3 regions of the Streptomyces sp. NPDC017936 genome follow, and region 3 is predicted to be linked to each of the others. Evidence: riboswitches for the same ligand, from Rfam matches in the RefSeq annotation. Region 3 holds a riboswitch; each other region holds the start of a gene.

Region 1 (6,515 bases), on a different contig from region 3:
CCCCACAGCACTTCCAGCAGCTCCGCCGCCGTCGCGGTCACCCGGGCGACCTCGTCGGGCTCCGGGCGGTGACGGAAGGCAGTCACGGTCAGCCTCTCGCAGGCACTGGGACGACCGCCAGCGTACTAGGGCTCGTCCGGTGAGGCGGGCCGCGAAAAGCAGAAGAGCACATGATCCGTACATTTCGACGAGAGGACCGGTGCAGTGACGACCGTGGACGGATGGACGACCGCCGAGCGCGCCCTGCGGACGGCGGCGCCCCACGAGTTGCTCGACACGGTCCGCGGCGTGCTGGCCGAACAGTACGGCGCGGACCGTGTCGAGCTGTTCCTGGCCGACTACGGCCTGACGGTGCTGCAACCGGTGTCCACGTCGCCGCACGCCCCGGAACCGGTACCGGCCCACGGCAGCCCGGCGGGCCGGGCCTTCGGCGCGCAGGAACCGTTCGTGGAGCCCGCCGGCGAGGGACGGGTGCGCGCCCATCTGCCCGTCACCGTGCGCGGCGACCGGCTCGGCGTGCTGTCGGTGACCCTGCCCGAGCAGGGGGAGGCCGTCCTGGCCGAGGTGGCCGGGATCGCGCAGGTGCTGGCGCACGAGCTGGTCCTGACCGAGCGGGACACCGACCTGTACCTCCGGGCGAGACGCAGAGACCGGCTCACCCTGGCCGCGGAGATGCAGTGGCAGCTGCTCCCGGGCCGCTCGCGCAGCTGCCCCGAGTTCGATCTGGGCGCCCAGCTGGAGCCCGCCTACGACGTCTTCGGCGACTCCTACGACTGGTCGGTGACGGCCGACCACCTGACGCTGTACGTCACCGACGGCATGGGCGAGGGCACGGAGGCGTCCCTGCTGACCGGCCTGGCCGTCACCGCGCTGCGCAACGCGCGGCGGGCCGGCCTTCCCCTCGCCGACCAGGCGGCCCTGGCCGACCAGGCCGTCCACGCCCAGCACCGGGGCCGCCGCCACCTGCCGGCCCTGCTGCTCGAGGTCGAACTGGCCACCGGGCACGCCCGGGTGGTGGACGCCGGCTCCCCCCGGATGCTGCGCCTGCGGAACGGCATCGTGGAACACGTGCGCCTCGACCCCCAGTTGCCGCTGGGCATGTTCGAGGAGACGGACTACGCGGCCCAGGAGTTCCGCCTCGAGCCCGGCGACCGGCTCCTCTTCGTCAGCGACGGCGTCCACGCGGCCGTCTCGCCCGCCGGGGAGGCCTACGGCGAGGCCGTCCTGGCCCGCGCGGTCCTGTCCACCCGCCTGCTGCCCGCGGCCGAGGTCCCGCACGCCGTCCTGCGGGAGCTGACGCGTCACCGCGGCCGGCGCGTCCCGGACGACGACGCCCTGGTGCTGTGCCTGGACTGGCGCGGCCGCTGACCCGGACGCGCGTTCCCGGCAGGGCGCCGGCGCGGAGCCGCCGGCGGCTCAGGCCGCGGCGCGCACGGCTTCGACGGCCAGGTGGCCGGCCTCGTCGATCGCCGCCCGCACGGCGTCGCCGTCGACCCTCCCGCCGCGCACCGTCACCCGCCCCGCCCGCACGTCGACGTCCACCTCGGTGACGCCGGCCACCTCCACCCCCTTCTCGGCGACGCCGGCCGCGCGGCGGCCGCAGCTCATGGCGGACACGGTGCAGACCGGCTCGGTCACGGCGGGTGCTCCTGCCGTCGGGTTCACCGGTGCCTGCGCCCCGGGGTCCCGGGGCCCGCGGCACCAGGTACGGCACGGATCCCCGCCGTGTTCAGCAAGCGCGTACCACGTCGGCGGAACGCACCCGTGCGCCGGGGTGTGAGCCCTCGTCCGCCGTCCGCGCGCCCCCGTCGCGGCTTGTCACTGCCCCTGTCCTGGCACTACTGTCACCACGCCTTGGTGAACGGGAAATCCGGTGTGATGCCGGTGCGGCCCTCGCCACTGTGATCGGGAAGTCCGGCTCCGGCCCTCACGGGCAGCCACTGGGTCCTCGGACCCGGGAAGGCGGAGCACGGGCGGTGGTACCCGTCAGCCAGGAGACCGGCCAAGGCGCGTCAACCATCCACGAGGTGCTGGAGAGGGTCTGCTGAGCCATGCACATAGCCGAGGGTTTCCTTCCTCCGGCGCACGCGGTCGCCTGGGGCGTCGCGTCGGCGCCGTTCGTCGTCCACGGAGTCCGCGCCCTGAACCGTGAAGTGCGCGAGCATCCCGAGAGCACCCTGCTCCTCGGCGCCTCCGGGGCCTTCACCTTCGTCCTGTCCGCTCTCAAACTGCCGTCGGTGACCGGGAGCTGCTCGCACCCCACCGGCACCGGGCTGGGCGCCATCCTGTTCCGGCCGCCGATCATGGCGGTGCTCGGCACCATCACGCTGCTCTTCCAGGCGCTGCTGCTCGCCCACGGCGGCCTGACCACCCTGGGCGCCAACGTGTTCTCCATGGCGATCGTCGGTCCGTGGGCCGGTTACGGGACGTACCGGCTGCTGCGGCGGTACGACGTGCCGCTGATGGTCACCGTGTTCGCCGGCGCGTTCGTCGCCGACCTGTCCACCTACTGCGTCACCAGCGTGCAGCTGGCGCTCGCGTTCCCCGACCCGAGCAGCGGCTTCCTGGGCGCGCTCGGCAAGTTCGGCTCCATCTTCGCCGTCACGCAGATCCCGCTGGCGGTGAGCGAGGGCCTCCTCACGGTGCTGGTCATGCGGCTCCTGGCGCAGTCCAGCAAGGGCGAACTGACCCGCCTCGGCGTACTGGTGACGAAGCGGCAGGAACCGGCCGACACGGAGGCGGTGGCCCGGTGAACCGGAACACGAAGATCAACATCCTGCTGCTGGCCGTGGTGGTCGCGCTCGCCGTGCTGCCGCTCGCCCTCGGCCTCGGCGACCACAAGGAGGAGCCGTTCGCGGGCTCCGACGGCGAGGCGGAGACGGCGATCACCGAGATCGAGCCGGACTACGAGCCGTGGTTCTCGCCCCTGTACGAGCCGCCGTCCGGGGAGATCGAGTCGGCGCTGTTCTCCCTCCAGGCGGCCCTCGGAGCGGGCGTCCTCGCCTACTACTTCGGCCTGCGCCGGGGGCGGCGCCAGGGCGAACTGCGGGCCGCCGCACGGCTGGCGGAGACCCGGGACACCGCGGAGGGGACCACCGCGCCCACGACTGCGCGAAGCCCCGGGGGCGCCGGGGGGCCGGAGAGCGGATCCGACGCCGGGGCGTCCGCGCCGGGACGGGTCTGAGCGGTCGTGCTGCCGATCGACGCGGCGGCGCACAGCAGCCGCTGGCGCCGCCGCCACCCCGTGGACAAGGCCGTGCTCGGGTTCGGCCTCACCGTGCTCGCGATCTCCCTGCCGCCCTGGCCGGGCGCGGTCCTGGTGCTGGTGACGGCGCTGGTCCTGCTGCTCGGCCCGGCGGGTGTGCCGGCCCGCCGGCTGTGGCGCGCCTACCGGGTGCCGCTGGGGTTCTGCGCGACCGGCGCGGTCACCCTGCTCGTCCAGGTGGGCGGACCCGGCGGGTTCGTGAGCCTGGCCGACGGCGGGGCCGTGCGCGCCGGGGAGCTGATGCTGCGCACCTCGGCCGCCTCCCTCGGCGTGCTGCTGTTCGCGTTCACCACCCCCATGTCCGACCTGCTGCCCCGCCTGGTGAAGGCCGGTGTGCCCGCACCGGTCGTCGACGTCGCCCTGGTGACGTACCGCATGAGCTTCCTGCTGCTGGACTCCGTGCGCCGGATCCGGGAGGCCCAGGCGGCCCGGCTCGGGCACACCTCCCGGGCCGCCGAGTGGCGTTCCCTGGCCGGGCTCGGCGCCACCGCCTTCGTGCGGGCCTTCGACCGGGCGGCGCGGCTCCAGGCCGGTCTCGCCGGACGCGGCTACGACGGCACCCTGCGCGTCCTGGTGCCCGAGGCCCGTGTCTCCGTCCGTTTCACGGCGGCCGGCGCCGGGCTCCTGGCGGCCCTGGCCGCCCTCACGTTCGTACTGGAAAGGTCCCTGTGATGAGCGAGCTGGTCGCCCTGCGGGGCGTCTCCTTCGCGTACGAGGACGGCCCGGCCGTGCTCGACGGCCTCGACTTCGTCGTCCGCGAAGGCCGCGCGCTCGCCCTCCTCGGCCGCAACGGCACCGGCAAGACGACCCTGATGCGGCTGCTCAGCGGCGGACTGCGCCCGCACCGGGGCCGGCTGACGGTCGAGGGAGAGCCGGTGGCGTACGACCGCAAGGGGCTGACGCGGCTGCGGACCACCGTCCAGCTGGTGGTGCAGGACCCGGACGACCAGCTGTTCGCCGCGTCCGTCGCGCAGGACGTGTCGTTCGGTCCGCTGAACCTCGGGCTGCCCGACGCCGAGGTGCGGGCCCGGGTGGCCGAAGCGCTCGCCGCCCTGGACATCACCGGCCTCGCCGACCGGCCCACCCACCTGCTCTCCTACGGGCAGCGCAAGCGGACCGCGATCGCGGGCGCCGTCGCGATGCGGCCGCGCGTGCTGATCCTCGACGAACCGACCGCCGGGCTCGACCCCGACGGGCAGGAGCGCCTCCTCGCCACCCTCGACGCCCTGCGCGCGTCCGGCACCACGGTCGTGATGGCCACCCACGACGTCGACCTCGCCCTGCGCTGGGCCGACGACGCGGCGCTCCTCACCCCTTCCAGCGCCCACACCGGCCCCGCGGCCACCACCCTCGCCCGCACGGACCTCCTCGGACAGGCGGGACTCCGGCTGCCCTGGGGCGTCGCCGCCGCCGGGCTCCTGCGGGCGCAGGGGCTGCTGCGCGAGACGGAGCCCGGCCCGCGCAGCCCGGAGGAGCTGGCCGCCCTGACGGCGGCGCCGGCCACGCCCCCGGTCCCGGCCGACGGCTGATCCCCGGCGCGCCCGCGGGGTGTCGGCGCGGCGCCGGGTGGAACCCGGTGTCGTGGAAGGAAGCCGCGCCGACACCCGGGAGACCCGTGTGCCCCAGACCGCCGAAGCCCTGTACCGCCGTGTCCACGAGCAGGCCGAGGAGCGGGCCGACGCGCTGTGGCAGGTCGCGTCGGCGCTGCACGCCGACCCCGAGTACGCCTTCGCCGAGCGGCGGGCCGCCGCGCTCCTGACGGGTGAGCTGCGCCGGGCCGGGTTCGACGTGCGGCAGGACGTGGCCGGCATGCCGACCGCCTTCACCGCCCGCTTCGGCGAGGGGCGGCCCACGGTGGCGCTGCTGCTGGAGTACGACGCCCTGCCCGGCCTGGGGCACGCCTGCGGGCACAACCTGATCGCCGCCGCCGGGCTGGGGGCGGCGCTCGCCGTCCGCGCCGTGCTGGAGCCGGGCGCCGGGTCGGTGCTGGCCGTCGGCAGCCCGGCCGAGGAGGGCGGCGGCGGCAAGGTCCTGGAGGTGGAGGCGGGCGTCTTCGACGACGTCGACGCCGCGCTCATGTTCCATCCGGGCGTGTACGACTGGGCCCGGGCCCCGCTGACGGCGCAGGAACAGTACCGGGTCGGCTTCCACGGCCGGGCCGCCCACCCGACCGGGAACCCCACGGAGGGCATCGACGCGCTCGCGGCCCTCGTCGAACTGTTCAACGTGCTGGCCGCGCTCGGCCGGCGCCTGCCGGAGGCCTCCCACGTCCAGGGCATCATCACGCACGGGGGCGAGGCCACGAACATCGTCCCCGAGTACGCGGAGGGCCTGTTCGGCCTGCGCGCGGCCACCACGGACGCCCTCGACGACCTCGCCGGGCGGCTGCGGTCCGCCGCCGCGGGGGTGGCGCAGGCCACCGGCACCCGGTGCGCCGTCGAACGGGTGGGGGTCCGCTACGAGCACTTCCGTGACAGCGAGGCGCTCTCCCGGCGCTTCGCCGCGCACCTGGGGCGCTCCGGGATCGCCCTCACCCCGCCCGCGCCGGGGGTGTACCTGGGTTCGTCGGACATCGGCAACGTCAGTTCCCGGGTGCCGGCCATCCACCCGTTCGTGGCGATCATGGACGAGGACGGCTCCGACCACACGCCCGAGTTCGCCGCCGCGGCGGTCTCCGAACGGGCCCGGCGCGTCCTGTCCGCCGCCACGAAGGCGCTGGCGTGCACCGCGGTGGACGTCCTGTACGACGCCGGTCTGCGCGCCGAGGCGTGGAACGGGTACGGACGCGCCGCGGGCGCCGTCGCCGCGCGCTGAGCCCGGCCGGGCCCGGCGTCAGCCCTCGACGCCGGTGGCGCTGTGCGCGGAGCCGACCGGCTTGGACTCCGGGGAGCCCCGCTGCCGCAGGTAGATCGAGAGCACCGCCATGGAGGCGACGGCGAGCAGTTCGGACTGCCAGTTCTGCAGGGTGCGGTTCCAGAAGTCCGCCGAGCCCAGGTACTGCGTCCAGCCGACCGGGGCCTCGAGCCGCCGCAGCCGTTCCTCGTCGTGGGCGACGACGCCGGTGATCGACTGCACCAGCCAGGACAGCAGGAAGATCGTCCCCATGACGAGCAGCAGGGAGTTGGAGTACAGCGTGCGCCGCCATCCGGTGGCCGACGCCCACCGGGGCGAGTTCTCCCGGGCGTGCTCGCCGACCCTCTGGTCCTCGTCCGACTCGGTGCCGGACCTGCCCGGTTCCTTGGACTCCGGG
Region 2 (6,515 bases), on a different contig from region 3:
AGCGTGCGGACTCGTCGAAGGTGGCTCGGCCGGGCGTTTTCGGCCACCGTCATGGCCGGACGCGACCACGAGGACGAGCTCGCCTTCTACCTCTACTTCCACTTCCAGCACTTCCTGGCGGTGTACGCCGTCGAACGGGCCTCCGGCGTGTTCTACAGCCTGGTCCTCCTGGTCTGCTTCACGCTCGTCATCGTCGTCCAGCCCCTCGCGTCCGGCCTGATCCGGCGCATGCCCTACGCGACGGCCCTCGCGATCGGCTTCACGGGCCTGGCGGCCGGGCTGGCCGCCCTGGCGGTCGGCACCCGGCCGGCCCTGCTGGCGGGCGGAGCGCTGATCACCCTGGGCGACATCGTCCTGTTCCTCAAGAACGACCTGGAGGCACTGCGCCGCAGCCCGCGCTCGGACGCCGTGGTCTTCGGCCAGCAGCGGTTGGCGGCGGGACTCGGCGCCTGCGCCAGCGGAGTGCTGGGCGGACAGCTGTACGGCCTCACCGAACGCGCGAGCCAAACGGGCTGGTTCTGGCTGCTGGCCGCAGCACAGTGCCTGGTGCTGCCCCCCGCGCTGCTGGCACTGCGCGATCGCGGGGTGAAACACACCCACCCACACGATGACGACGAAGGAGCACTGAGACCGCATGACACGGACGGACGGGTTCCAGGACGATGACTTCTGGACCGAGTTCCACGACTTCCTGTTCCCCGAACAGCGCTACGAGCAGGCGGAAGACCTGCTGGACAGCTCTCCGCTGCTGTCCTTTCCCCGGGGTTCTCGCGTACTCGACCTGTGTTGCGGTCCAGGGGTGTTCACCGTGCCACTCGCCCGGCTCGGTCACGACGTCACCGGAGTGGACCTCAGTCCAGCCATGCTGGAGCGCGCACGCAAGAAATCGGCTGACGCCGATGCCCACGTCACCTACGTACGGGCCGACGCGCGCGAGTACGAGGCACCGGGCGCGTTCGACGTCGTCCTCAACATGTTCACCTCGTTCGGATACTTCGAGGAGCCCGCCGACAACGCCCGCGTGCTGCGCACCATGTACACCTGCCTGGCACCCGGCGGCACCCTCGTCCTGGACCTCGCCGGCAAGGAACTGCTGGCCCGCAGGATCACCCCGCCCAAGGTGGTGCGACGCGGCGACGACCTGATGGTGCAGACCGACACCGTGCTGGACGACTGGGCACGGCTGCGCAGCGACCGGGTCCTGGTCCGGGGCGAGCGGGTGACGCGTACCACCCTGGTGTGGTTCGTGTACAGCGCGGTCGAGTTGCGGCGGATGACGCGGGAGGCGGGATTCGGCCGGGTGGAAGTCTTCGGCGGTTTCGACGGCCGTCCCTACGACGAGAACGCCGAGCGGCTGGTGCTCCGGGCGGTCCGGGAGGCGTGACGGAGGGCGTGGGGGAGTGCGGGTGGGTCAGCACGCCCTTTCGACCCGAGCTCGGCGGATCGTAGTATCACCGGGTCATCGCCGCGACGGGAGACAGGAAGCCGGTGCGAATCCGGCACGGTCCCGCCACTGTGACCGGGGAGTGCCCCCTCCGACATGCCACTGCGCGAGCCGCAGGAAGGCAGGAGGGCGTCGATCCGGGAGTCAGGACACTGGCCTGTCGCGGGCCCGTTCCGAGGAGCGCGGACTCCCCAGGAGGCTTCACGTGTACGACGGCACGTTCCGTCCCCCCCTGTTCACCCCTGCCCGCAGGCGTCACGCCCTGCGTGCCACGGCCGCGGCCTTGGCCCTGTCGGCGGCCCTGCTGACCGCCGGCTGCGGATCGTCGCAGGACACAGCCCGGGCCGCGGAGGCCACGGCCATGCCGGCCGACGGCTTTCCCGTCACCATCGACAACTGCGGCGTGAAGACGACGTACGACAAACCGCCCTCCCGTGTCGTCACCGTCCACCAGCACCCGGCGGAGCTCATGCTCGCCCTAGGTCTGAAGAACCGCATGGTCGGCACCTCCTTCCCCGACTCCGCCGTCCTGCCCGAGCTGAAGCAGGACTACGAGTCGATTCCGGAACTGGCGAAGAAGGAACCGTCCTTCGAAACGGTTCTGGAGGCCGATCCGGACCTCGTCTACGGCGGCTACGGCAGCGCCTTCGCCGAGAACGAGGGCCGCTCCCGCCAGGCGTTCGCAGACGCGGGCATCGACACCCACCTCAACCGTGAGTACTGCGGCAAGAAGCGGGTGACGATGAAGGACACCTACGACGAGGTCCGCACCATCGGCCGGATCTTCGGCGTCTCTGACCGGGCGGACAAGCTGGTCGCCGACCTCGAAGGCCGCGTCGACAAGGCCGCCACCACGGTCGAGGGCGAGCCCGAGGTGCCCGTCTTCGTCTACGACAGCGGCGACAAGACCGCCTTCACCGCGGGCGGCAAGAGCCTCGGCACCGAACTGATCCGGCTGGCCGGCGGCAAGAACGTCTTCGGCGACCTCGACGACGTCTTCGGCGACGTCTCCTGGGAGCAGGTCGTCGAGCGCAGGCCGGAGGTCATCGCGATCTACGACTACGCCGACGCCGGGAGCGTCGGTCAGAAGAAGGAGTTCCTGCTGTCCCAGCCCGCCCTCGAGGACGTACCCGCCGTCAAGAACAAGCGCTTCGTCGTGCTGCCGCTGACCGCCACCCTGGTCGGGGTCCGGTCCGCGTACGCAGTGGGGGACCTGGCCCGCGGCATCCACCCCGAGAGCTTCGCGTGACGGCCCCGGCACCCGTCCCGGCGCCGAGCAGGCCGGGCCACAACGGCAACAGGCCGAGAGGCGGGCGGGCCCGACCGGTCTCGCCCTCACGCTCGTCGTCCTGGCCGTCCTGCTGGCGGTCTCCGCCACGGCGGGCCTGGCCATCGGCTCGGTGCAGGTGCCGCCCGGCCAGGTATGGGGCATCGTGACGCACGCGCTGGGCGCCGACTGGGCGGATGCCGACTGGTCACGGGCGCGGGAGACCATCGTGCTGGACGTGCGGGCACCGCGCGTGCTCCTCGGGGCCGTGGCCGGCGCCGGACTGGCGGTGGTGGGCACCACCCTGCAGGCCCTGATCCGCAACCCGCTCGCGGAGCCCTACCTGCTCGGCGTCTCCTCCGGGGCGTCCCTGGGCGCCGTCGTGGTGATCGTGTTCGGGGTGACCTGGTTCGGGCCGGTGTCGCTGTCGGTCGCCGCGTTCGCGGGCGCGCTGGGCGCACTGCTGCTCGTCTACGCCACCGCCCGCACCGGCGGCCGGATCACGTCTGCACGGCTGGTCCTGTCCGGTGTGGCCGTCGCCGCGGTGCTCACCGCCGTGCTGGACCTGCTGCTGCTCACCACCGACCGGGGCAACGAGGCCCGCGCGGTCCTCGCCTGGACCCTCGGCGGTCTCGGCGGCGTCAACTGGGACACTCTGTGGCTGCCCGGCGCCGCCCTGCTTCTGGGCATCGGCATCCTCATGGTGCAGGCCCGCAACCTGAACCTGTTGCTCGCCGGTGAGGAGGCCGCGACGACGATGGGGCTGGACGTGGCCCGCTTCCGCGCCCGCATGTTCGTCCTGCTCTCCCTCGTCACCGGCATCCTCGTCGCGGCCGCCGGGCCGATCGGCTTCGTCGGGCTGATGCTTCCGCATATCGTGCGGCTCGCCGTCGGTGGCGACCACCGCCGCGTCCTGCCGACGGCAGCGCTCGGCGGCGCGGTCTTCCTCATCTGGGCCGACATCGCCGCACGCGTCGTCGCCGCGCCCATGGAGATACCGGTCGGTGTGCTCACCGCACTGTGCGGAGGCCCGTTCTTCCTTTGGCTGATGCGCCGCGACGCCCGGCGGAGCACCACCCGAGGAGGGGCATGACCGGCACGGAACTCGTCATCGACGGAGTCACCCTCACCGCCGGCGCGCGCCGCCTGGTCGAGGACGTCTCCCTGACCGCCCGGCCCGGCGAGGTCATCGGCCTGGTCGGACCGAACGGCAGCGGCAAGTCCAGCCTGCTGCGCGCCGTCTACCGCGTCCTGCGCCCCACCACCGGCCGGGTCGATGTCGACGGCATGGACGCCTGGTCGCTGCCCGTGCGGCAACTCGCCCGAACGGTGGCAGCGGTCGTACAGGAGTCAGGTGCCGAGTTCGACCTCTCGGTGCGTGAGGTCGTCGCCATGGGCCGCACCCCGCACAAACAGCTGCTTGACGGCGACACCCCCGAAGACGCCGACCTGATCCGGTCGGCGCTCGCCGCGGTGGACGCCACCGACCTGGCCCACCGCCCCTTCGACCGGCTCTCCGGCGGCGAACGCCAACGCGTCCTCATCGCCCGCGCCCTCGCCCAGCAGCCGTCCCTCCTCGTCCTGGACGAACCGACCAACCACCTCGACATCCGCCACCAGCTGGAGGTCCTCGGCACCTTGCGGCAACTGCCCGCGACGGTCCTGGTGGCCCTGCACGACCTCAACCTCGCCGCGTACTACTGCGACCGCCTCTACGTCCTGCGCGACGGCAGCGTCACGGCCTCGGGCTCGCCCGTCGACGTCCTCACGCCCCAGTTGTTGGCCACGGTCTACGGCGTGACGAGCGAGGTCACCATCCATCCACGCACAGGCGCCCCCCAGGTGACCTTCCTCCCCGGAGCACCGCCCCTGGCCGCTCAAGTCGAGGCGGGTCCCCCCGTCTCGTGATCGTCGGCGCCGTTTTCGCCGGTCATCCCGTGATCAAGCAGCGCCGGTGCCGACCCGTCGTCGTCCGACCGCGGCGCGGAAGGACCCCCGCAACCGGTGTGCTTGCGGGGGCCCTTCGCCGCGCCGGCCCGGTGAACGGTGAGAAGACGATCACGAGCAGGACATCTGCGTGGCCACGGCGTCACGGCTTGAGGAGCAGGCTGTCGCCGCGCTCCTTGGCGGCGGCGGAGCGCTTGGCCACGTCCTGCCAGTCGACGACGGCCCACATCGCCTCGATGAAGTCGACCTCCTGGTTCTTGTACTGCAGGTAGAAGGCGTGCTCCCAGGCGTCGAAGACCAGGATCGGGGTGGAGCCCTGCCCGACGTTGCCCTGGTGGTCGTAGACCTGCTCGACGATCAGCCGGCCGCTCAGCGGCTCGTAGGCGAGCACACCCCAGCCGGAGCCCTGCGTGTGGTGGTGGCGGTCTTGGACAGCTGGGCCTTGAAACCGGCGAAGGAGCCGAAGGCCTCGGTGATCGCGTCGGCCGGCTGCTCCAGTGTGTCATTCGCACCCTTCACGTACGCCGCGTGATGTTTGTCGTGGTGCAGGTCGATGATCTCCGGGCTGAGGACCGGAGCGAGCGCCGAGCAGTCGTACGGAAGTTCCGGGAGCGTGTACACGGGCGTGTCCGGTGCCCTTGCGGGCGGTTTTCGGCGTGATGCCGTGAGCGCGCAGGAGCCGACGATATGTGTCGTAGTCGTAGCCGCGGTCGGCGAACAGCCGCCGTGGGCCGGTGACGTGGCCCGCCCACCAGGCCGCGGATGCGGGGAATCGCGTCCGGCAGGGGGCATGAGCGGGGTGACGTCGTGACGGTTTTCGCTGGTCAGCGACATTGCGAGGAGTGTTTCGTGCCGATCGGTGATCACATGGTGCTTGCTGCCCCGGCGGCCGCGGTCGACCGGCGAAGGTCCGGTGTGAGCCCCCCCTTCAGGTCCCGGACGTGCGAGCCGTCCGCCACACGCCTGACTTGCTGATCGTCACGTCGTGGTACCGCTTGAGGTACATCGCGATCTTCTCCGGGCCGAAGTGGTAGTTCTGCCGGAGATAGATGATCTTCCCGACCACCTCGACGTGCGTCGCGTTCGGGGATGTCTTGGGTGCCTTGGAGCGGGTGCGCAGGCCCTCGACGCCCTCGGCCCGGCAGCGGCGGTACCAGGTGGAGTAAGCCTGCCGACTGATCCCGAAGTACCGGCAGGACATCGCGACGTTGCCGCTGACCTCTTCGACATGGCGTATGACGGCCAGGCGCCGCTTGGCCTCACGGTCAAGCGGCGGGGTGGCGGGACTGGACTTGGGCATGTGGATCTCCGCAGTGATCGGAGACCCAGGTGTCAACGATGATCGTCAGTTTTAGACCGACAGTGGACCTGCTTAGCTTCATGCTGTCCCTGTCTCAGGACTTCTTGAACCCATGCTCGGGTGTACGGAAGTAGAGACCCTGGATGGTGATTTTCCTGGGCTGGGCGGCTCGTACACTGACGAAAATGGAGGACCACACGGCCACCGGGATCGGTGCACGTCCGGCGCGCGTCTTGCGGGAGTACGTCGACTCGTATGTCGGCTTCGACCTCCGCGGGCTCCCGGCGGGGGTGCACTGCGGCCCGCCGAGCCGCGCGCTCACTGCGGTGATCAGCCTGTCAGATCCTTTGGAGGTGGCGACAGGCGTTGACGACGGGTCACCGGTCACCCGATTCGGCAGCGTGGCCGGCGGTCTGATGTGCCGGTCCGTCGCGATTCACCATGACGGACGCCAGCAAGGTGTTCAGGTATCGCTGACACCGCTCGGGGCCCGGGCCGTCTACGGCATGCCGTCTGCCGAGCTCGCCAACCGACTGGTCCCACTTGACGAGCTTCTC
Region 3 (6,515 bases):
TGCGCATGGCCAACGGCGAGCCGATGGCGATCGAGACCACCCACCTCTCCGCCAAGCGCTTCCCGGCGCTGCGCAGGTCGCTGGTGAAGTACACGTCCCTCTACACCGCGCTCGCCGAGGTCTACGACGTCCATCTGGCGGAGGCCGAGGAGACCATCGAGACCTCCCTGGCCACCCCGCGCGAGGCGGGCCTGCTCGGCACCGACGTGGGCCTGCCCATGCTGATGCTCTCCCGGCACTCCCTGGACAAGGAGGGCCAGCCGGTGGAGTGGGTGCGGTCCGTCTACCGGGGCGACCGGTACAAGTTCGTGGCCCGCCTCAAGCGTCCCCAGGACTGAACGGGCGCCGTCCGGGGACCGATATCCGGACGAGGTCTTCCGCTCCCCTTTATGCGTCACCTACATTGCGTGCGCATTGCACAGGTGATCAGCAAGGGGACGGAGTCGCCGATGTCCAAAGCGCCAGAAGTGTCCACGGGGCGGGTGGTGACGCCCGTGCGCGTCGTCATCGCCCTCTGTCTGTTCGCGCCCTTCGTGGCGATGCTGTGGGTGGGCTCGTACGCCGAGGTGGACCCGACGTTCATCGGCATCCCCTTCTTCTACTGGTACCAGATGGCGTGGGTGCTCATCTCCACCGCGCTCACGATGGTCGCGTACCAGCTGTGGCAGCGTGACCAGCGCGCCCGCAAGGTCTCGGACGGGGGTGCGTCGGAATGAACGACGGTGTGAACGGCGTCGCGCTCGCCGTCTTCGTCCTCTTCTTCCTGGCCGTCACGGTCATGGGCTTCCTGGCCGCGCGCTGGCGCAAGGCCGACGACGAGCACAGCCTCGACGAGTGGGGTCTGGGCGGCCGGTCGTTCGGCACCTGGATCACCTGGTTCCTGCTGGGCGGCGACCTCTACACGGCCTACACCTTCGTGGCGGTCCCGGCGGCGATCTACGCGGCCGGCGCCGCCGGCTTCTTCGCGGTGCCCTACACGATCCTGGTCTACCCGCTGATCTTCACGTTCCTGCCGCGCCTGTGGTCGGTCTCGCACCGGCACGGGTACGTGACGACCTCGGACTTCGTGCGCGGCCGCTTCGGCTCCAAGGGCCTGTCCCTGGCCGTGGCCGTCACCGGCATCCTCGCGACCATGCCGTACATCGCGCTCCAGCTCGTCGGCATCCAGGCCGTGCTGGACGTGATGGGCGTCGGCGGCGGCGAGGACACCAACTGGTTCGTCAAGGACCTGCCGCTGCTGATCGCCTTCGGCGTGCTGGCCGCGTACACGTACTCGTCGGGCCTGCGCGCCCCCGCGCTGATCGCGTTCGTGAAGGACACGCTGATCTACATCGTCATCGCGGTGGCGATCATCTACATCCCGATCAAGCTGGGCGGGTTCGACGACATCTTCGCCAAGGCGGGTGACGCGTTCGCGCAGGTCAACCCGGCGACGGAGAAGCCGCGCGGGGCGCTGGTGCCGCCCGAGGCGGGCCAGTGGACGTACGCCACGCTGGCGTTGGGCTCCGCGCTGGCGCTCTTCATGTACCCGCACTCGATCACGGCCACGCTGTCCTCGAAGAGCCGTGAGGTGATCCGCCGCAACACCACGATCCTGCCGCTGTACTCCCTCATGCTCGGCCTGCTGGCCCTGCTGGGCTTCATGGCGATCGCGGCCGGGATCAAGGTCACCAACGGGCAGCTGGCGATCCCGCAGCTGTTCGAGGACATGTTCCCGGCCTGGTTCGCGGGCGTGGCCTTCGCGGCGATCGGCATCGGCGCCCTCGTCCCCGCGGCCATCATGTCCATCGCGGCCGCGAACCTCTTCACGCGCAACATCTACAAGGACTTCATCAAGCCGGACGCGACCCCCAAGGAGGAGACCCGCGTCTCCAAGCTGGTCTCGCTGCTGGTGAAGGTGGGCGCGCTGGTCTTCGTCCTGACGATGGACAAGACGGTCGCCATCAACTTCCAGCTCCTCGGCGGCATCTGGATCCTGCAGACCTTCCCGGCCCTGGTCGGCGGCCTGTTCACCCGCTGGTTCCACCGCTGGGCGCTGCTCGCCGGCTGGGCGGTCGGCATGGTCTACGGCACGGTCGCCGCGTACGGCGTCGCCTCCCCGACCCAGAAGCACTTCGGCGGCTCGTCGAAGGAGATCCCCGGCATCGGGGAGATCGGCTACATCGGTCTGACGGCGTTCGTCCTGAACCTGGTGGTGTCGGTCGTCCTGACCTTCGTCCTGAGGGCGGCGAAGGCCCCCGAGGGCGTCGACGAGACCAGGCCGGAGGACTACACGGCGGACGCGGGCGACCCGGGCGTCGAGGTGGAGCTGCCTCCGGCGACCGCGGGCTCCGCCCACTGACCGCCGGCTGAGGGCCTCCTGAGGCGCCCTCAGCCGCACGCCCCGCGACGGGCCGCCGAAAGCAGGTCGATTCGGCGGCCCGTCGTCGTCCACACTCGACGCCATGGACCTGCGGATCCGGGAAGCGGAACCCACCGAGTACGCCGCCCTGGGCGACCTGACCGCCCGCGCCTACCTCGACGACGGCCTCCTCGACTTCGGCGGGGGCGACCCGTACCTGCCCGTGCTGAAGGACGTCGCGGGGCGGGCCGCCGCGGCCGAGGTGCTGGTGGCGGTGCGGGACGGCGCGCTGCTCGGCGGCGTCACCCTCGTCCCCGACGGCGGCCCCGTCGCCGACATCGCCGGCCCCGGGGAGGCCGAGGTCCGCGCCCTGGCCGTCGCGCGGGAGAGCCGCGGACAGGGCGTCGGCGAGGCCCTCGTGCGCGCGTGCGTGGACCGTGCCCGCGCGGCGGAGGGCCGCACCGCCGTCGTCCTGTCGAGCCGGCGCTCCATGCACGCCGCCCACCGCCTCTACGAGCGCCTGGGCTTCGTCCGCACACCCGAGCGGGACTGGAACCCGGTCCCGCACCTGGACGACCTCACGCTCCTCACCTACCGATTGACGCTGTGAAGCCGGTGCGACACAACATCTGGGGGTAGCCCGACGGCCCGACACAAGATGTATGCTCATGCTCGCTGTCGCCGCAGGGGAATCCGGTGCGAATCCGGAACTGTCCCGCAACGGTGTACTCGCGTGTCTCCGCACGCCCGTCCAGTCCGAGGACCTGCCGGCAGCGCACCCGGTCCGTCCGTTCCGGGTGCCTGACGTCCGGGCCTCGTGGAGTGGGCCGGTGGACGCGACGCCGTGCGCGCTCGTGTGCTGCCCCCTGCCCTCCGCCAGGCCCCCCGCCGAGCGAGGGAGAGCCCCCACGTGACCATCGCGCCAGCCGATCCGGCTTCAGCCACCCCGTCCGCGGCGCCGGCCGGGGACGACGGTCCCGGAGCCGCGCTGCTGCGGACCCTGACCGGGCTGACCGCCGACCTCCCCGACGCCGACCCCGGCCGGGTCGCCGCCGCCGCGCTGCGGGGCCGGTCCGCGCGGGCGGACGAGACGGAACTGCGCGAGCTGGCCACGGAGGCGGCCGCCGGCCTGATCTCCGAGGACCCCGCCTACTCGAAGCTGGCCGCCCGGCTGCTGACGATCGGCATCGCCGCCGAGGCCGCCTCCCAGGGCGTCACCTCGTTCACCGAGTCCGTGGCCGCCGGCCACCGCGAGGGCCTCGTCGCCGACCGCACCGCCGCGTTCGTACGGCTGCACGCGGCCCGCCTGGACGCGCTGATCGACCCGGCCGCCGACGACCGCTTCGGCTACTTCGGGCTGCGCACCCTGCACAGCCGCTACCTGCTGCGCCACCCCCTCACCCGCAAGATCGTCGAGACGCCCCAGCACTTCCTGCTGCGGGTGGCGAGCGGCCTCGCCGAGGACGACACGCCCCGCTCCGTGGACGAGGTGGCCGCGCTCTACGGGCTGATGAGCCGGCTCGACTACCTGCCCTCGTCCCCCACGCTCTTCAACTCCGGCACCCGGCACCCCCAGATGTCATCCTGCTACCTCCTGGACTCCCCCAAGGACGAGCTGGACTCCCTGTACGACCGCTACCACCAGGTCGCCCGGCTCTCCAAGCACGCCGGCGGCATCGGGCTGTCGTACTCGCGGATCCGCTCCCGCGGCTCCCTCATCCGCGGCACCAACGGACTCTCCAACGGCATCGTGCCGTTCCTGAAGACCCTCGACGCCTCCGTCGCCGCCGTGAACCAGGGCGGGCGGCGCAAGGGCGCGGCCGCGGTCTACCTGGAGACCTGGCACTCGGACATCGAGGAGTTCCTGGAGCTGCGCGACAACACGGGTGAGGACGCCCGCCGTACGCACAACCTGAACCTGGCGCACTGGGTCCCGGACGAGTTCATGCGCCGGGTGAACGCCGACGAGCAGTGGTCGCTGTTCTCCCCCTCGGACGTGCCCGAGCTGGTCGACCTGTGGGGCGAGGAGTTCGACGCCGCGTACCGCGGGGCGGAGGCGGCGGGCCTCGCGAGGAAGACCATCGCGGCCCGCGACCTGTACGGCCGGATGATGCGCACCCTCGCGCAGACCGGCAACGGCTGGATGACCTTCAAGGACGCCGCCAACCGCACCGCCAACCAGACGGCCGAGCCGGGCCAGGTCATCCACTCCTCCAACCTCTGCACGGAGATCCTGGAGGTCACGAACGACGGCGAGACGGCGGTCTGCAACCTGGGGTCGGTGAACCTCGGCGCGTTCGTCGACACGGAGGCCGGGGACGTCGACTGGGAGCGGCTGGACGCCACGGTCCGCACGGCCGTCACCTTCCTGGACCGGGTCGTCGACATCAACTTCTACCCGACCGAGCAGGCGGGCCGGTCGAACGCCAAGTGGCGTCCGGTGGGCCTGGGCGCGATGGGCCTGCAGGACGTCTTCTTCAAGCTGCGGCTGCCCTTCGACTCCCCGCGGGCCCGCACGCTCTCGACGCGCATCGCCGAGCGGATCATGCTCGCCGCGTACGAGGCCTCCGCCGGCCTCGCCGAGCGCAACGGGCCGCTGCCGGCCTGGGACAGGACCCGCACCGCCCGCGGCGTGCTGCACCCGGACCACTACGGCGTCGAGTTCGCCTGGCCCGAGCGCTGGGCCGCGCTGCGCGAGCGCATCGCCGCGACGGGCCTGCGCAACTCGCTGCTCCTGGCCATCGCGCCGACCGCCACCATCGCCTCGATCGCCGGTGTGTACGAGTGCATCGAGCCGCAGGTGTCCAACCTGTTCAAGCGCGAGACGCTGTCCGGTGAGTTCCTCCAGGTCAACCCGTACCTGGTGGACGACCTGAAGAAGCTGGGCGTGTGGGACGCGCGCACCCGTGAGGCGCTGCGCGACGCGAACGGCTCGGTGCGGGACTTCGCCTGGATCCCCGAGGACGTACGGCAGCTCTACCGCACCGCCTGGGAGATCCCGCAGCGCGCCCTGATCGACATGGCCGCCGCCCGCACCCCCTACCTGGACCAGGCGCAGTCGCTGAACCTGTTCCTGGAGACGCCGACCATCGGCAAGCTCTCCTCGATGTACGCGTACGCCTGGAAGTCGGGCCTGAAGACGACGTACTACCTGCGCTCGCGCCCGGCGACCCGCATCGCCCGCGCCGCCCGGGCCCGGACCACCGCCCCCGACCGGCAGACGGGCTCCGACGACGCCGTCGCCTGCTCCCTTGAGAACCCCGAGTCCTGCGAGGCCTGCCAGTGATGTCCACCCGTTCCCAGAACCTTCTCGACCCGGGCTTCGAGCTGACCCTGCGCCCGATGCGCTACCCCGACTTCTACGAGCGCTACCGGGACGCCATCAAGAACACCTGGACCGTCGAGGAGGTCGACCTCCACTCGGACGTCGCCGACCTCGCCAGGCTGACGCCGGCCGAGCAGCACCTGATCGGCCGTCTGGTGGCCTTCTTCGCGACGGGCGACTCGATCGTCGCGAACAACCTGGTGCTGACGCTGTACAAGCACATCAACTCCCCCGAGGCGCGGCTGTACCTGAGCCGTCAGCTCTTCGAGGAGGCCGTGCACGTCCAGTTCTACCTGACGCTGCTCGACACCTACCTGCCCGACCCGGACGACCGGGCGGCGGCCTTCGCGGCCGTGGAGAACATCCCCTCCATCCGGGAGAAGGCCGAATTCTGCTTCACGTGGATGGACTCGGTCGAGAAGCTGGACCGCCTGGAGTCCCGGGCCGACCGCCGCCGCTTCCTGCTCAACCTCATCTGCTTCGCCGCGTGCATCGAGGGCCTGTTCTTCTACGGCGCCTTCGCGTACGTCTACTGGTTCCGCAGCCGGGGTCTCCTGCACGGCCTCGCCACGGGCACCAACTGGGTGTTCCGCGACGAGACCATGCACATGAGCTTCGCCTTCGACGTCGTCGACACCGTCCGCAAGGAGGAGCCGGACCTCTTCGACGACCGGCTCCGGCAGCAGGTCACGGACATGCTCCGGGAGGCCGTCGAGGCCGAGCTGCAGTTCGCGCGCGACCTGTGCGGTGACGGCCTTCCCGGCATGAACACCGACTCGATGCGGCAGTACCTGGAGTGCGTCGCCGACCAGCGGCTCACGCGGCTCGGCTTCGCCCCGGTGTACGGCT

What was found. Region 3 has a riboswitch for cobalamin ahead of ACH4F6_RS10385 (ribonucleoside-diphosphate reductase subunit alpha). Riboswitches for the same ligand answer to the same signal wherever they lie in the genome.
Region 1: another riboswitch for cobalamin. It lies ahead of ACH4F6_RS27715 (energy-coupling factor ABC transporter permease); the one in region 3 lies ahead of ACH4F6_RS10385 (ribonucleoside-diphosphate reductase subunit alpha).
Region 2: another riboswitch for cobalamin. It lies ahead of ACH4F6_RS32835 (ABC transporter substrate-binding protein); the one in region 3 lies ahead of ACH4F6_RS10385 (ribonucleoside-diphosphate reductase subunit alpha).

What each region holds. Positions count from the first base shown of each region.
Region 1 is NZ_JBIRHK010000014.1:190,425-196,939, reverse strand. It holds gene ACH4F6_RS27730 (MarR family transcriptional regulator) at 1-92, opposite strand, end outside; gene ACH4F6_RS27725 (PP2C family protein-serine/threonine phosphatase) at 205-1,368, shown strand; gene ACH4F6_RS27720 (heavy-metal-associated domain-containing protein) at 1,417-1,638, opposite strand; cobalamin riboswitch at 1,817-2,022, shown strand; gene ACH4F6_RS27715 (energy-coupling factor ABC transporter permease) at 2,052-2,753, shown strand; gene ACH4F6_RS27710 (energy-coupling factor ABC transporter substrate-binding protein) at 2,750-3,184, shown strand; gene cbiQ (cobalt ECF transporter T component CbiQ) at 3,191-3,937, shown strand; gene ACH4F6_RS27700 (ATP-binding cassette domain-containing protein) at 3,937-4,794, shown strand; gene ACH4F6_RS27695 (amidohydrolase) at 4,883-6,079, shown strand; gene ACH4F6_RS27690 (DUF6766 family protein) at 6,098-6,515, opposite strand, start outside.
Region 2 is NZ_JBIRHK010000019.1:148,579-155,093, forward strand. It holds gene ACH4F6_RS32825 (hypothetical protein) at 52-666, shown strand; gene ACH4F6_RS32830 (class I SAM-dependent methyltransferase) at 635-1,384, shown strand; cobalamin riboswitch at 1,440-1,620, shown strand; gene ACH4F6_RS32835 (ABC transporter substrate-binding protein) at 1,650-2,693, shown strand; partial or broken gene ACH4F6_RS32840 (FecCD family ABC transporter permease) at 2,776-3,804, shown strand; gene ACH4F6_RS32845 (ABC transporter ATP-binding protein) at 3,801-4,619, shown strand; partial or broken gene ACH4F6_RS32850 (superoxide dismutase) at 4,801-5,279, opposite strand; partial or broken gene ACH4F6_RS32855 (transposase) at 5,284-5,623, opposite strand; gene ACH4F6_RS32860 (helix-turn-helix domain-containing protein) at 5,587-5,958, opposite strand; gene ACH4F6_RS32865 (helix-turn-helix domain-containing protein) at 6,144-6,515, shown strand, end outside.
Region 3 is NZ_JBIRHK010000004.1:200,473-206,987, forward strand. It holds gene ACH4F6_RS10365 (GntR family transcriptional regulator) at 1-338, shown strand, start outside; gene ACH4F6_RS10370 (DUF3311 domain-containing protein) at 450-716, shown strand; gene mctP (monocarboxylate uptake permease MctP) at 713-2,341, shown strand; gene ACH4F6_RS10380 (GNAT family N-acetyltransferase) at 2,445-2,951, shown strand; cobalamin riboswitch at 2,969-3,128, shown strand; gene ACH4F6_RS10385 (ribonucleoside-diphosphate reductase subunit alpha) at 3,252-5,627, shown strand; gene ACH4F6_RS10390 (ribonucleotide-diphosphate reductase subunit beta) at 5,627-6,515, shown strand, end outside.